DNA from 2 places in the Xenorhabdus sp. TS4 genome. Region 2 is predicted to be linked to the other one. Evidence: predicted binding sites of a transcription regulator. Region 2 holds the regulator's gene; the other holds the start of a gene.
What was found. The regulator PurR, encoded in region 2, represses purine synthesis genes. The targets are predictions, from matches to a motif close to CANGCAAACGTTTGCNTG.

Region 1: the regulator PurR is predicted to act here: its motif matches at 5,888-5,905, upstream of purM (phosphoribosylformylglycinamidine cyclo-ligase).

The regions. Positions count from the first base shown of each region.
Region 1 covers NZ_NKHQ01000082.1:31,231-39,499, reverse strand. Annotated here, with positions in the region: gene ppx (exopolyphosphatase) at 1-1,153, opposite strand, end outside; gene ppk1 (polyphosphate kinase 1) at 1,157-3,226, opposite strand; gene speG (spermidine N1-acetyltransferase) at 3,279-3,842, opposite strand; gene purN (phosphoribosylglycinamide formyltransferase) at 4,044-4,682, opposite strand; gene purM (phosphoribosylformylglycinamidine cyclo-ligase) at 4,781-5,824, opposite strand; gene upp (uracil phosphoribosyltransferase) at 6,049-6,675, shown strand; gene uraA (uracil permease) at 6,745-8,055, shown strand.
Region 2 covers NZ_NKHQ01000079.1:56,678-64,946, reverse strand. Annotated here, with positions in the region: gene gloA (lactoylglutathione lyase) at 1-82, shown strand, start outside; gene rnt (ribonuclease T) at 262-921, shown strand; gene Xets_RS16375 (Grx4 family monothiol glutaredoxin) at 993-1,367, opposite strand; gene sodB (superoxide dismutase [Fe]) at 1,732-2,310, shown strand; gene purR (HTH-type transcriptional repressor PurR) at 2,815-3,840, shown strand; gene punR (DNA-binding transcriptional activator PunR) at 3,844-4,752, opposite strand; gene punC (purine nucleoside transporter PunC) at 4,876-6,057, shown strand; gene cfa (cyclopropane fatty acyl phospholipid synthase) at 6,375-7,526, shown strand; gene Xets_RS16345 (riboflavin synthase subunit alpha) at 7,606-8,250, opposite strand.

The DNA of each region.
Region 1 (8,269 bases), on a different contig from region 2:
GTTGCAATCCACTCAGATTGATGCTTAAACCGACTTCATGCAGCATGGCTGCCCACAGTAGAATGGATTCCAGTTGTGGATGTATTCGTTTGGGATTTTGCTCTGCCCATTGGTCATAAAGGTTTTTGGCGGTACTCCAGACGCGGGCTGCTTGTTCTCGATCGATATTATAGTGTTTGGCAAGGCTTTTGGCAGTTCGTTGGCGAATATCTTGATGGCGGAAACGATCTTCCATTTCATACAGTACACCTTCCCGCAATGCGCCATGAGACAAGCGGAGTTCTTGAATATGTAAGGCATCAAAAATACCGCACAAGATTGATAATCCAGGAACAAAAGTTTGTTTACGGTCATTAGATAATCCAGGCAATTCCAGCGCCTTGAAATTTTTGTATTTCAGGACACGTTTCACCAGCATGTTTAGGCGCTCTGGGGTGATCAGGCCATCTTTCTCACCCAATTCGACCAATAGTTCGTGTATTGCCTTGATCGTTCCCGACGCACCTAAAGCAAAATCCCAGCCTTTTGTCCGAAATTGCCAGACGAGATTTTCCAATTTTTGCGCCGCCTGGAGTCGTGCCTTGCGAAAATTAGGCTCATTAATGATACCGTCTGGAAAGAACTGGCGAGAAAAACTGACACACCCCATACGACGGCTTTCAATCAATAGAGGTTCAAAGTCTTCACCAATGACCAATTCTGTCGAGCCGCCGCCAATATCAATCACCAATTTCCGGCCTTTTTCTGGCTGTGTATGCTCAACCCCCATGAAAATCAGGCGAGCTTCTTCATGACCAGAAATAATTTCAATGGGATAGGGGATAACTTCTTTTGCCTGTTGCAGAAATTGTTGTACGTTGGTCGCTTCACGTAAACTATGCGTTCCCACCAAACAGACATTACCTGCGGAAAAGCCTTGCAATCGCTCAGCAAACAGAGCGAGGCATTTCAGGCCGCGGTTTATGGCTTCTTCGCTTAACTCATTTTTATTGTTTAAACCATCAGCAAGATAAACCCGTTTCTTTAAACGCCCAATAACCTGTAATGCACCGTTTACGATACGGGCGATGACCATGTGAAAGCTATTGGAACCCAAATCAATAGTGGCAATTTCTTGCGGTTTGGGCATTGGGGTATCGTGTTTCAACGGCATAGATCAGGCTCTTGGTTCCGGTTGTTCAAGGTTTTTCAAATAATCATAAACAGCAAGCTGTGCGCGGATTTTACGCTTATTTCCTCGCGGAACATAGCGATTGCTCAATTCCTTATCGATATATCGTGCCTTGACGGTATCACTGAATTGTAGTTCAAGGATATCCATAACTTGTTGTTTTAGCCCGGGGTCGAGCAGACAAACTGCCACTTCAATGCGATAGTCAATGTTACGGGTCATCCAATCGGCTGAAGAAAGGAAAACTTTTTCATTGCCTTTGTTGATGAAAACATAAACGCGATCATGTTCCAGGAAACGATCCACAATACTGGTGACTTGAATGTTTTCACTAAAGCCAGGTTGATTGGGAATCAAAGAGCACATCCCTCGCACCAGAATGCGGATCTTGACGCCAGCTTCAGAGGCATCATACAGGCGATCCACCAACTCCTTATCTACCAGGTTATTGATTTTCAGAGTGATGCCTGCCAATTCACCGGCTTGTGCATTTTCGATTTCCTGAGTAATCAGTTGATTGAGCATAGCCCGCGAATTTTGGGGCGATACCATTAAATTATCAAATGTGACGGGCCGATAAGGGTTTTCAATAAAGTTAAACACTCGGCGAACTTCATTGGTGACTTCAGGTTTAGCGGTCAGCAGAGAATAATCGGTATAGAGCCGCGCCGTTTTTTCGTTGAAATTTCCTGTACCAATATGGGCATAACGGATAATTTCTTCCCCTTCCAGACGCGAAATGATGAATAGTTTTGCGTGAATTTTCAGGCCAGGAGCGGAGAAGATAACATGTACACCTGCTTCAGTGAGGCGTTTCGCCCAATGAATGTTAGCTGCTTCGTCAAAACGTGCCTGCAACTCCACCACGACAGTGACTTTCTTGCCGTTGTATGCGGCGTGGATCATGGAGTCAATAATGCGTGAGTCTTTTGCGACGCGGTAGATATTAATCTTAATCGAGAGCACACTGGGATCGAAAGAAGCCTGACGCAGCAATTCCAGCACATGTTCGAATGTGTGATAAGGATAATAAAGCAGAACATCTCTTTCACGGATAGCGTCGAATCCGTTGCGGAAATGGTCGAACCAAGTATGGCGCAGTCGCGGCATCGGTTTATTCTGGAGATTCCGATTTCCTTCATTGGGGAATTTGATGAAATCTTTAAAGTTATGATAACGGCCACCTGCAATCACCGAGTCATCATTGGATAGCCCCAGCTTGCTACGCAGTAGTTCCACCATTTCGTCAGACATATCACGCTGATAGACAAACCGTACAGGCTCTGCTGTCAGTCGCTGTTTCAGCGTGGAAGACATCAATTCCAGCAGGCTGGATTCCATCTCTGTTGCCAGATCATATTCGGAATCACGGGTCATTTTCATCGAATAGACGTTCAACGTGTCGTAATCGAAAAATCCTTTGAAAATTTCATCCAGCGTGTAACGCAGAATATTATCAAGTAATATCATTGACTTGCGTTTTTTTGGCATCTCTGGAGGCAGATTGACGAAACGCGGGACTTTATCTGATGGAATTTCTAACAAAGCATACTGCGTTTCTTGCCCATGAATAATTTCAACGGCCAAATAGGTGTAATCATCTTTGAGAAACTCAACTAAATTAGTTTCTGGGTTGATGACGATGGGTGTGATATGTGGTCGCAAATGCTGGCGAAAATATTGCCGCAGCCAGATTTGTTGATTCGGGGATATCTGCCGTTCATTGATCAAGAAAATCTGATTACGTGCCATTTCCAGCAGTAGATCGTTATAGAGGGCATCGAATTCTTGATCGATCTTGGCAACCTTAGTCTGAATCTTTTTCAATAATTGGCGGGCAGTAGTGGCTGAACCTTGTTCTTCACTGATAAGAATACGCCGCTTTACATCGGCAAAGCGCACTTTATAAAACTCATCTAAATTATTGGAGTAGATCCCTAAAAACCTCATTCTTTCAATCAGCGGGTTACTTTTGTCAGCCGCTTCCTGAAGTACACGTTCGTTGAAAGAGAGCCAACTGAGTTCTTTCTCGGTATAAAGACGATCGTGGGACATTACTACTCCTTACTACTCCACTGAGTTTTTCACTTAGTTTAAGGGTTGGCGTTTAACGAGTCGATGTGCTGGTTTGGGCTTCACGGGTTTTATTGGCGAAATAGTGGTGCTGGAAAGTACACATCCTGATAGCTGTATGATAAGAACCGTTTACAAAAAACTCATCGATTAATTCACCTTCAGTATAGAATCCCAATTTATTGTATATATGAATTGCTTTCGTATTCTCTTTATCAACAATCAGATACAACTTGTAAAGATTTAAGACAGCAAAAGCGTATTCCATTGCAAGTTTGACAGCTACCGCTGCGTAACCTTGTCCTTGATAAGCTGGGGCGATGATAATCTGGAATTCTGCGCGACGGTGGACATAATCAATCTCAACCAGTTCCACCAAACCGACTTTGGAATTCAGGCTTTCTATAATAAAACGGCGCTCACTTTGGTCATGAATATGCTTATCATAGAGGTCGCATAATTCAACAAAGGCTTCATAAGGCTCTTCAAACCAGTAGCGCATAACGCTGGCGTTATTATCGAGTTGATGAACAAAAGGAAGATCTTCTCGTTCAAGAGGACGTAAATTTACCGATGGATTTTCCGAACCACTGGACATTGGATACCTCAGTGTTTTGTGGTGAAATTTATAGGGTATAAGTGTATTTGATGTTGAATAATGTTCGAATAAATAATCATTGCCAGGTAAATCAATCCAAAATAGCAACTTACAGCAAAGTGTTACTGGAATATAGCACTTAAAAAATATTATAACAAAATCTGCTAACACAGAGCCGTAAGTTGAAGCCAGCGGGTTAAATTATTCTGATGCGTAACCTTGTGGCGGCAGAACCTTGCCATCCATAATTGCGTTATTGCTTTCCATCATCAAACGTTGATCTAAAAACCAGCTGATGACCAGAGGATAAATATGGTGTTCCTGGGTTTGTACACGCCCGATGACTTCTTCTTCTTTATCCCCCGCAAAAATCGGCACCTTAGCCTGTAAAATAATAGGGCCGCCATCTAATTCTTCAGTCACGAAATGGACGGAAGTGCCATGTTCTTTATCACCGTTCTCAATGGCTTTCCGATGGGTATGCAGACCGGGATATTTAGGCAAGAGAGAAGGGTGAATATTGAGCAGGTGTCCATAATAGTGCTGGACAAATTCGGGTGATAAGATCCTCATGTAACCTGCTAAGACCACTAAATCGGGTTCATATTGGTCAATGGCTTTGAGTAGGGCGATATCATAATTTGTACGATCCGCATAAGCTTTCGGGTTGATAAAGTAGGCAGGGATATCTGCTTGTTCAGCACGTTGCAAGCCATAGGCATCGGCATTATTACTGAAAACGGCAGCAATATATCCATTAATTCGGTTTTGTTGGCAGGCATCTATGATGGATTGAAGATTGCTGCCATTGCCGGAGACTAAAACGACAATTTTTTTCATAACGGGTTTTCACTGAAGAAATTCATTGATTAATAGGCTCTTCATTTTTCAAGCTACAGCTTTATTAGCTGTAACTTGAAATCAATCAGACAAAATATTTATTTTGTAATAACGACTGGTTGCTCATCGGCATTAAGTTCGACAATTGTACCGATTTGCCATGCATTTTCGCCTGATGTGGTTAAATACGAAATCGCCTGCTCTACCTGAGATTGAGGAAGTGCGATTATCATACCGACTCCGCAGTTAAATGTGCGGTACATTTCATGTTCGCTGACATTACCAGCTTGCTGTAACCAGGTAAAAATTGCCGGCCATTGCCAACTGTCAGCTTTGATTCTGGCTTGCATGTTTTCTGGCAGAACACGAGGAATATTTTCCCAGAAGCCGCCACCAGTCAGATGTGCAATCGCATGAACATCAACTTTTTCAATCAGTTCAAGAATGGATTTGACGTAAATTTGGGTTGGGGTAAGTAAGTGATCGGCGAGTGGTTTCCCTTCAAGCTCGGTAGTTTCTGGATCAACCTGACTTACCTCAAGGATTTTACGGATCAAAGAATAACCATTGGAATGCGGTCCACTGGATGCAAGTGCAATCAGGGCATCACCAGTCTGAACCTGACTGCCGTCAATAATTTCCGATTTTTCAACAACACCAACGCAAAAACCCGCGACATCATAATCTTCACCGTGATACATGCCGGGCATTTCTGCGGTTTCACCACCGACTAATGCACAGCCTGCTTGTTTGCAGCCTTCTGCTATTCCTGTGATGACACTGGCGGCTGTATCAACATCCAGTTTGCCAGTAGCATAGTAATCAAGGAAGAAAAGAGGCTCGGCGCCTTGCACAACCAGATCATTGACACACATGGCAACCAAATCAATTCCGATAGTGTCATGGCGCTTTAAGTCCATGGCCAGACGCAGCTTAGTACCAACGCCATCTGTACCGGAAACCAACACCGGTTCGCGATATTTCTGTGGTAAGGCACATAATGCACCGAAACCACCTAATCCTCCCATCACTTCGGGGCGACGGGTCTGTTTTACGACACCTTTGATACGATTGACTAAGGCATTACCGGCATCAATATCGACACCAGCATCTTTATAGCTAAGAGAGGTTTTGTTGGTCACTGCGTAGCTCCCAGGCGGTTGCATTTTTATGAATAAAACAGAACGGTGACAATTCTAACAGTCTAAGCAAACGTTTGCGATAGCTTTATATCGGTTTCCTGCTAGATCGGGATCGAAGAAAATAACTCTTTAGTAATAAAAATTAACAGATTGGTAGTGGTTTGATACGGAAAAGGAGTTATAATCCCGCGATTTTTTTATCTGCCGGCTATGAGGAGAAACCCATGAAGATCGTTGAGGTTAAACACCCGCTAGTTAAACATAAACTTGGCCTGATGCGAGATCATGATATAAGCACTAAACGCTTCCGTGAACTGGCTTCAGAGGTGGGGAGTCTTCTGACATATGAAGCAACTGCTGATTTGGAAGTCGAGAAAGTGACCATTGACGGATGGTGTGGTCCGGTAGAGATAGATCAGATTAAAGGGAAAAAGATTACGGTAGTACCTATTCTGCGTGCGGGCTTGGGCATGATGGATGGTGTACTGGAAAATATTCCTAGTGCACGAATCAGTGTTGTTGGTGTGTATCGTGATGAAGAAACACTTGAGCCAGTGCCTTATTTTCAGAAATTAGTCTCCGATATTAATGAACGCATGGCATTGGTTGTCGATCCAATGTTGGCAACCGGTGGCTCCATGATCGCTACCATTGATTTGTTGAAAAAAGCGGGATGTCCTGCCATTAAGGTATTGGTTTTGGTTGCTGCGCCGGAAGGGGTCGCTGCACTGGAGAAAGCTCACCCTGATGTTGAATTGTATACCGCGTCGATTGATAAATGTCTAAATGAGCATGGATACATCGTCCCTGGTTTAGGGGATGCAGGTGATAAAATATTTGGCACTAAATAACATTGATAGCCGGCTGGAAAGTCGGCTTTTTTTTGGTTTCTAGCAAGGTGATATAAGAGGATATCAATAATGACTCGTCGAACTATTGGAGTAGAAGAAAGACCTCCTTTGGCACAGACTATTCCTTTAAGTTTGCAACATCTATTTGCCATGTTTGGCGCAACCGTTTTGGTTCCCATTTTATTTAAAGTGAATCCGGCGACAATTTTGTTATTCAATGGCATTGGAACATTACTGTATTTGGTGATTTGTAAAGGAAGAATTCCGGCTTATTTAGGTTCCAGCTTTGCTTTTATTTCGCCTGTATTGTTGTTACTGCCTTTGGGATATGAATTGGCATTAGGTGGATTTATTGTCTGCGGTTTGTTGTTTTGTCTGGTTGCCCTGCTTGTAAAAGTTGCAGGAAGGGGATGGATTAATGTGATGTTTCCTCCGGCAGCGATGGGAGCGATTGTTGCGGTGATCGGCCTGGAGTTGGCTGGTGTTGCTGCTGATATGGCGGGGTTGCGTCCAGCGGTAGGTACTGAAATTAATATGACCAACCTGACCATATCTATGGTTACGCTGGGCGTGACTATCTTGGGATCAGTGATATTCCGTGGTTTTATGGCGATTATTCCGATTCTGATTGGTGTTTTGGTAGGGTATGTGCTGTCATTTTTTATGGGAGTTGTAGATTTAACGCCAGTACGTGAAGCGCCGTGGTTTGCATTGCCGACGTTCTATACACCGTGTTTTGAATGGTTTGCCATTATGACAATTTTACCTGCGGCGCTGGTGGTTATTGCAGAACACGTTGGGCACTTAGTGGTAACGGCAAATATTGTGCAGAAAGACTTATTGAAAAATCCAGGTTTGCACCGCTCAATGTTTGCCAATGGTTTTTCAACGATGATTTCGGGTTTCTTTGGTTCAACACCTAACACGACTTATGGTGAAAATATTGGTGTTATGGCGCTTACCCGTGTATACAGCACATGGGTGATTGGTGGCGCTGCGGTGATGGCAATATTGCTTTCCTGCGTTGGTAAATTGGCGGCAGCGATCCAAATGATCCCAATCCCTGTGATGGGAGGTGTTTCCCTGTTACTGTATGGTGTGATTGGTGCATCAGGCATTCGAGTTCTGATTGATTCGAAAGTTGATTACAGTAAGGCACAGAACCTGATCCTGACCTCCATTATTTTGATTATTGGTGTTAGCGGAGCGAAAATTCAGATCGGTTCGGCAGAATTGAAGGGTATGGCGCTTGCAACTGTTGTGGGGATTGGTTTAAGCCTGTTTTTTAAACTGATAAGCTTCATCCGTCCAGAAGAGCCATATATTAACTCCTCTGTGGAATCAATCAGAAATGATAAGAAGAGCGAAGTGGTGGAATAAAAGACATTAATGAAATTTATTGGAAAGGGTTTTTTAAAAGCCCTTTCTGTTTTTAAAAATTATTTTCTCTATCATTTTACTTTGTCATTTATAACGATAAGTTTTTCCTTTACCAATAATATCTGCCGTCAATCGCTATTGAAAATAACTTAAGAGAGATAAGTTAAAATCTTCGGCAATACAATATATTTTTACTCTTGGTTTTTACTTTTTA
Region 2 (8,269 bases):
CATTGCATTCGTTGAAGATCCTGATGGCTATAAGATTGAACTCATCGAAAATTCAAGTGCCAGCAATGCATTAGGCAACTAACTCTATCAATAACTATCGAGTTATAGTTAGAAATTATTTAAATACCTAAATAAGGGCATCTTGCCCTTTAATTCCCCACCGAATAAGCATTACTTCTGCAAGACACACCAAATTTTGTCATAATGCCCACTATTCCAAAGTTAAAAAATAGAATCCTGAAGCTAAGAACTGAAAATCAGATGTCTAATCAAAATGATCAAAATATGCTAAGTGGGCGCTTTCGTGGCTACTATCCCGTTGTCATTGATGTCGAAACCGCTGGTTTTAATGCGCGTACAGACGCTTTGCTTGAAATTGCTGCAATTACTTTAAAAATGGATGAAGATGGTTGGCTAACACCTGCCAATACGCTACATTTTCATATCGAGCCTTTTGAAGGGGCTAATCTTGATCCTGCCGCTCTCGCTTTCACTGGCATTGATCCTACAAACCCCTTGCGAGGCGCTGTCAGTGAATATACTGCCTTGCACGCAATTTTTAAAATGATCCGCAAGGGCATGAAAGACACGAATTGTAACCGTGCAATTATGGTCGCCCATAATGCCAATTTTGATCACAGTTTTGTCATGGCTGCTGCTGAACGTGCTGGTTTGAAACGCAATCCATTCCATCCGTTCGCTACTTTTGATACCGCTGCACTCAGTGGCTTGGTTCTTGGCCAGACAATTCTTGCCAAAGCCTGCATCACAGCGGAAATTCCGTTTGACAGCAATCAGGCCCATAGCGCACTTTATGATACGGATCGAACTGCCCTGCTTTTCTGTGAACTGGTTAATCGCTGGAAACGTCTAGGTGGTTGGCCGCTACCATCTACTGATGCAGCCAGCTGCGAATCCTAAAAAAGCAAGCCCCATACCAATTAAAGTATGGGGCTATGAAAAGTAGCCATTATTCAGATGAATAACTGACCTTATTCCTGCTCACGATACTTGTCGGCAGTCTCTTTGATCAGTGTTTGTAGTTCACCGCGTTGATACATCTCAACAAGAATGTCACAACCTCCCACCAACTCACCATCAACCCAAAGTTGAGGAAAAGTCGGCCAATTAGCATACTTAGGTAATTGAGCTCGGATATCTGGATTTTGCAGAATATCCACATAAGCAAAACGTTCACCACAAGCTGATAAGGCCTGAACTGCCTGTGCAGAGAAACCGCAGCTTGGCAATTTTGGTGAACCTTTCATGTACAACAGAATTGGGTTTTCTCTGATCTGACGTTCGATTTTTTCAATGACTGCATCAGCCGTTGTATCAGTAACCGTGTTAGTGTTTATATTAGTCATTTTTGCTTCCTTAAAAACTGCAAGCGCTATTTATTAGCATAAGATAAAGATTGATTCAGAATACCACTTTCTACGCTAATTTTTCTACCGTGAACTTTATATGGCAAATTTTTGCCATGACTTGCAGTAAATGATCATTAAATATTTCCACTCCAACTGACTGTATTCAATCCATGTTAAGTTTAGTTCTGCACCAGTTCGCAGCGTGATAGCATCTTTTTCCCTGTTATTTAGCAGAAAAGTTGTTAAGATAATTATCAAAATAGTAACACGATAATAAGCTTAAATTTGCCCTGCCCATGGTTAGTGTCTAAGCCATGGTTTGCGGAGCCAAAAACCCGATATTAATAAAAAGGAGCATGCAATGTCTTTTGAATTACCAGCATTACCTTATGCCAAAGATGCCCTGGAACCACACATTTCTGCAGAAACCCTGGAATACCACTACGGCAAACATCACAACGCTTATGTTGTAAACCTGAATAATCTGATTAAAGATACTGAGTTTGCCGGAAAATCTCTGGAAGAGATTATCAAAACATCTGAAGGTGGTATCTTCAATAACGCAGCACAAGTTTGGAACCATACTTTCTACTGGCATAGCCTGTCACCAAATGGTGGTGGCGAACCAACCGGAAAAGTAGCAGACGCTATCAACAATGCTTTCGGCTCTTTTGCTGAGTTCAAACAGCAATTCACTGACGCAGCCCTGAAAAACTTTGGTTCTGGTTGGACTTGGTTAGTCAAGAAAGTTGATGGCACTCTGGCTATTGTTAACTCTTCTAATGCAGCAACCCCATTGACTGGCGAAGATAAGCCAGTACTGACCGTTGATGTTTGGGAGCACGCATATTACATTGATTACCGCAATGCACGCCCTCAATATTTAGAGCACTTCTGGGCTCTGGTCAACTGGAAATTTGTTGAAGAAAATCTGGCTTAATAAGATTCGTTCTTAATACTAGCTTGAAATAATAAGGGCAGGTTTTCCTTCATGCGCGGAATTTCGTATGCTGGAGAACCCCCCCTTTAAAGTAAGTGGGACTACAAATTCTTCTTTTAGATCTTGATCAGATCAGGCAGAGGCTCCCCAGAAAAACAATCATGATTAATGCACTACTGGCGGCCAATAATCCCAATTTCAGATCTGTATCCATAGAACATCCTCAATGTGAAAATTAAGACACTTCAACATCCTAAATTTTAAGCAGTTATTTGCCATATTATCTAAAAATCATACCGCAATATTTAATCCATACTCTTTATAGCATCGATTATTGCTTTCACTTTTGAGCTAGATCAGACAAAATTCAAGGTTTACCGCTAAATTATTGCCAACCATCACCCTGTATATAAATATATTGGTAAACGATTAACAAATAGCTATACCCGACAAGAAAGATAAAGGGTATATAAATTAGACCAGAAGGTCAGGAGTCCTTTTTTCATGGCAACGATTAAAGATGTGGCTAAACGCGCTGGTGTTTCGACTACAACCGTATCCCATGTGATCAATAAAACCCGTTTCGTCGCCGAAGATACAAAGGCCGCAGTTTGGGCCGCTATTAAAGAATTGAACTATTCTCCCAGTGCCGTTGCCCGCAGCTTGAAAGTTAACCACACCAAATCCATTGGATTGCTGGCAACATCAAGTGAAGCACCCTACTTTGCTGAGATTATAGAATCGGTTGAAAATAGCTGCTATAGCAAAGGTTATACATTGATTTTATGTAATTCTCATAACAACCTTGATAAACAGAAAGCTTACCTCGCGATGCTGGCACAAAAACGAGTAGATGGTTTGCTGGTAATGTGTTCAGAATATCCTGAGCAACTTTTGAACATGTTGGAAGGCTATCGTAATATTCCTATGGTAGTCATGGATTGGGGAGAATCCAGAGGCGATTTTACCGATGCAATTATTGATAATGCCTTTCATGGTGGTTACCTGGCTGGCCGTTATCTCATTGAACGTGGTCATCGTGATATTGCATCTATTCCTGGGCCATTGGCAAGAAATACTGGAGGAGGGCGCCACCAAGGTTTCCTTAAAGCACTAAAAGAAGCCAATATCGCTATTCGGGATGAGTGGATTGTACAAGGTGATTTTGAACCTGAGTCCGGTTATCAAGCTATGTACAAGATCCTGAATCAAAAACATCGTCCAACTGCTGTTTTTTGTGGTGGAGATGTCATGGCTATGGGAGCAATTTGTGCAGCCGATGAGTTGGGATTACGCGTTCCACAAGACATTTCAATCATCGGTTATGATAATATTCGCAATGCCCGCTATTTTACGCCAGCATTAACAACCATCCACCAACCCAAAGAGCGTTTAGGGCAAATGGCCTTTTCAATGTTACTGGACAGGATCGTCAATAAACGTGAGGATGCACAAACTATCGAAGTCCACCCACGCCTTGTTGAACGGCGCTCTGTTGCAGATGGACCTTTTATCGATTATCGCCGCTGACGGTTAATTTTCTTGCAGCCATTCGGCATTAAGCGTTTCGCTATCCCCCAGATAATCAAGTAACCAGCTTAATGCCGGTGAATGGCTTTTTTGCGACCATGTTAAGCAGCATGGGCTGTCAGGCAATGGTTGTTCAAGTTCAAGTGTAATCAACTTGCCTTTACGGATCAGCGGTTGCGCACGGTGTTTAGGCACCATACCTACACACAATCCATCCATCAAGCAACTTAATCCAACATCCCAATCAGGGACAATCAGTCTCCGCTGATTATCCAAAGCCCATGTATCACGCTTAGGCAAACTGCGTGAGGTGTCTTCAAGACATAAACTGGGATAAGGCCGCATTTGGTCATCATTCAATTTTCCCGATATTACTGCCAGTTCGTGTTCAGGACTGGCTACACACAACCAAGGCATGAACCCCATATCCCTGAAGCTATATCGCTCACCAACAGGGGCAGCACGTGTCGCTCCGATGGCGACATCCACCCGTCCATCCACCAAAGCATCCCACACGCCATTGAAAACTTCAGGATAGATAAGTAATTCAATATCTGGAAAATGGCGATAAAAATCCAAAATTAGCCGAAGCGTTCGCTCTGGTTTTACTACCTGATCAACCGCAATACTAAATTGTCCCCGCCAACCATTGGCAACCTGTTGGCACTGGTGCCGAGTGTGATTCATTTTTTTGATAACAGAACGCGCTTCTTTGACAAAAATTGCCCCCGCTTCCGTTAAATCAACATCACGATGACGACGTTCAAACAGAGGTACTGCCAGCCATTCTTCAAGCTGTTTTACCGTATAGCTGACAGCAGAAGGCACACGATGAAGTTCTGATGCAGCCGCGCTGAAACTTCCTGTTCTGGCAACAGCATCAACGACTTCCAGAGAGTATTCAGACCACATATATCTTCCTTTCAATTTTTTTCACAACATGGTGCAAATATTACCGTTTCACAAGTAAAAATCATGCTATATAAAATAAGCCAAATATTTCCTTATCCACTACAAAACCTGATTATTAACACAATGACAACAAATAAAAACTCCATTCCATTTATGTCTTATCTCGCGGGTTTAAGCATGTTAGGCTATCTGGCCATTGATATGTATCTGCCCGCTTTTGATACAATGAAAGCAGAATTAGGTACATCAACTAATGCTATTAGTGCGAGCCTTAGCATTTTTCTTGCCGGATTTGCTTTTGCACAACTTTTATGGGGTCAATTGTCTGACCGTTTAGGCAGAAAACCTGTTCTTATTATCGGCCTATCCCTGTTTTCCATTAGTTGTTTAGGTATGCTTTGGATAACGGGTCCGATCCAGTTATTGGTATTGAGATTTATGCAAGCGGTTGGCGTTTGTTCCGCTGCGGTGACTTGGCAGGCTTTAGTCGTCGACAGATATGATGCAGAGCGTACCAAACGTGTTTTTGCCATGATCATGCCTTTGGTTGCTCTTTCCCCTGCTCTTGCTCCTTTGTTGGGCGCATGGCTATTGACACATAATGGTTGGAGAGTCATTTTCCTTGTTTTAATGATCGTAACGATATTGCTGTTAATACCAACATTTTTTCTGACTAATAAGCGTACTAGTATCGAAACCCACGCTGATAAAAAGGCAGTTTCTTTCTTTACGTTATTAACTTCCCCAGTTTTTAACGGAAATGTATTGATCTATGCATCTTGCAGTGCCGGTTTTTTTGCCTGGCTAACGGGTTCACCAACAATTTTGAAAGATATGGGTTATGACCCTACCGATATTGGCTTAAGTTATATTCCCCAAACTCTGGCATTTATGATTGGCGGGTATGGTTGCCGTATCTTACTGGAAAAAGTAAAAAGTGAAACGGTATTCCCATTTCTGTTGGTGGGCTATGCTGTAAGCATGATCATTATTTGCTTGATTTCCATATTAAGTGAACCTTCATTTATAGCCATTCTTATTCCTTTTTGTGTGATGGCGGCAATGAATGGTGCATCCTATCCAATTGCAGTAGCAAATGCTCTGTCTGTTTATCCTCAGGATAGTGGTAAAGCGGCTGCATTACAAAATGCCCTGCAATTGGGCCTCTGTTTTGTTGCGAGTATGATCGTCTCTGTATTTATGGAATACCCTCTTTTATCGACGACAACAACAATGGCGCTTACGGTTGTTCCAATGTCTGTCGGTTATTGGCTGCAAAAACAAGGTGTTGAAAAAAACCACTAAACATGAATACAATAATTCTCCAAAAAAATAATAGTTAAGAACATTATTATCTAAAGGTTACACCATTATGTGACCTTTAGATGATTGTTTAAATACTATTTCACTCATATACTCATACGGATTCATTATTCTAAAAACTCGGAATTTGAGGTCTCTCAGAGCATTGACGCTCTATTTAATTTCAGGATGAATAGGCAATATGTGCTTTTCAATGCAATTTCTATATTATTTTCCAATAAACCTTCGGGGTTTTATATAATAAAAATCAGCTACAAAGTGACACCTCAAAATTCCATCACACAAATGTTGGAGAGTATATGAGTTCGTCTTTCGTTGAAGGTAAAAAAATAATCACTGATCCTTGGCATAGGATCGCCCATGAATTGCTTCAGGAAACTGATATTGATATCAATGGTAAGCGCCCTTTCGACATACGGATTAAAAATCCTGACTTCTATAAACGCGTATTGAAAAAAGGCTCCTTGGGTCTGGGTGAGAGTTATATGGATGGCTGGTGGGAATGTGATCGCCTTGATATTTTCTTTTACAAAGTATTACGGGCAGGTTTAGAACATCGTATTCCTAAAAATGTCAAGGATATCTTCAAGATAATTATCTCTCGTATATTTAATTTACAATCTCCCAAACGTGCCTGGATTGTAGGTGAGGAACATTATAATTTAGGCAATGACCTGTTTACCCGGATGCTTGATCCTCACATGCAATATTCTTGCGGTTATTGGAAAGATGCCAACACACTAGAAGAAGCACAATCCCATAAGCTGCGCCTGATTTGCGAAAAACTACAATTGTCCCCAGGCATGACTTTATTGGATATCGGTTGTGGATGGGGAGGTTTGGCTGCCTATGCGGCAGAAAACTACGGTGTATCTGTTACAGGGGTAACGATTTCAGCCGAGCAACAGAAGTATGCACAGGAACACTGCAAGGATCTAAATGTAAAAATTATCCTTGAAGATTACCGAAACCTCGACCTTCAGTTTGATCGCGTTGTATCTGTCGGCATGTTTGAGCACGTAGGCCCTAAAAATTATGACAATTATTTCAATATAGTGAAAAAGAACTTAAAACCTGATGGTCTGTTCCTTCTCCATACCATCGGTTCCAATATTGATAAATTAGGTTCCGATGCATGGATCAGCAAATATATTTTTCCCAATGGCTGCTTACCATCGATCGCCAAAATTGCCAAAGCAACTACCGGAAAGTTTGTCATGGAAGATTGGCACAATTTTGGGGCTGATTATGACCGGACATTGATGGCATGGTATGAGCGATTTATCGCCAGTTGGCATGAAATAGAGCATAACTATAGCCCACGCTTCAAACGGATGTTCAGTTATTACCTGAACGCCTGTGCAGGTGCATTCCGTGCAAGAGATATACAGTTATGGCAGATAGTCTTTAGTCCGCGAGGCATTGAAAAAGGATTGAGAGTACCTAGATAGCTCCCCATAACGGAATGCTTGAAGCTACAGAAATCGTATTTCTGTAGCTTTCGTGTTTTATCGAATCTAGAAAGATTTTTTATTGCTCTTCAGTCTGTGACAATAATTTTTCTTGTTCTTTCTGAGACAGAATCCGTTCAACGGTATCTACAATCGCTTGGGTTTGTGGATCAATTTCAATATTAACCTTTTCACCGAGACGTTTTTTGCCCAAAGTTGTACGTTCCAATGTTTCTGGAATTAAATGAACACAGAAGCGATTATTGACTACATCTCCAATTGTTAGGCTAATTCCGTCAATACCAACAAATCCTTTATGCAGGATATATTTCATTAACTGTTTATCGTGAATTCGAAACCATATTTCATGGTTATTTTCAGAAGTGAAGATCTTGGCAATTTCTGCTGTTGTAATAACATGACCGGACATCAAATGCCCACCAATTTCATCACCAAATTTAGCAGCCCTTTCCAAATTAACTAAATCACCTACCCTAAGTTCGCCAAGGTTGGTCAGACGCAATGTTTCTTTCATTAAATCAAAACTGATTAAATCACCGTCGATCTTAGTTACAGTCAGACAACAACCGTTGTGGGAAACAGAAGCCCCCGTTTCAATTCCGCGTAATAATTCAGCCGGAAATTTAACAACATGGGTCCGAAAATGCATTTTTTCATCAATAGCAACTATCGGTGCTTTTCCCTGAACAATACCTGTAAACATGGGAACCTCTTTAATAATT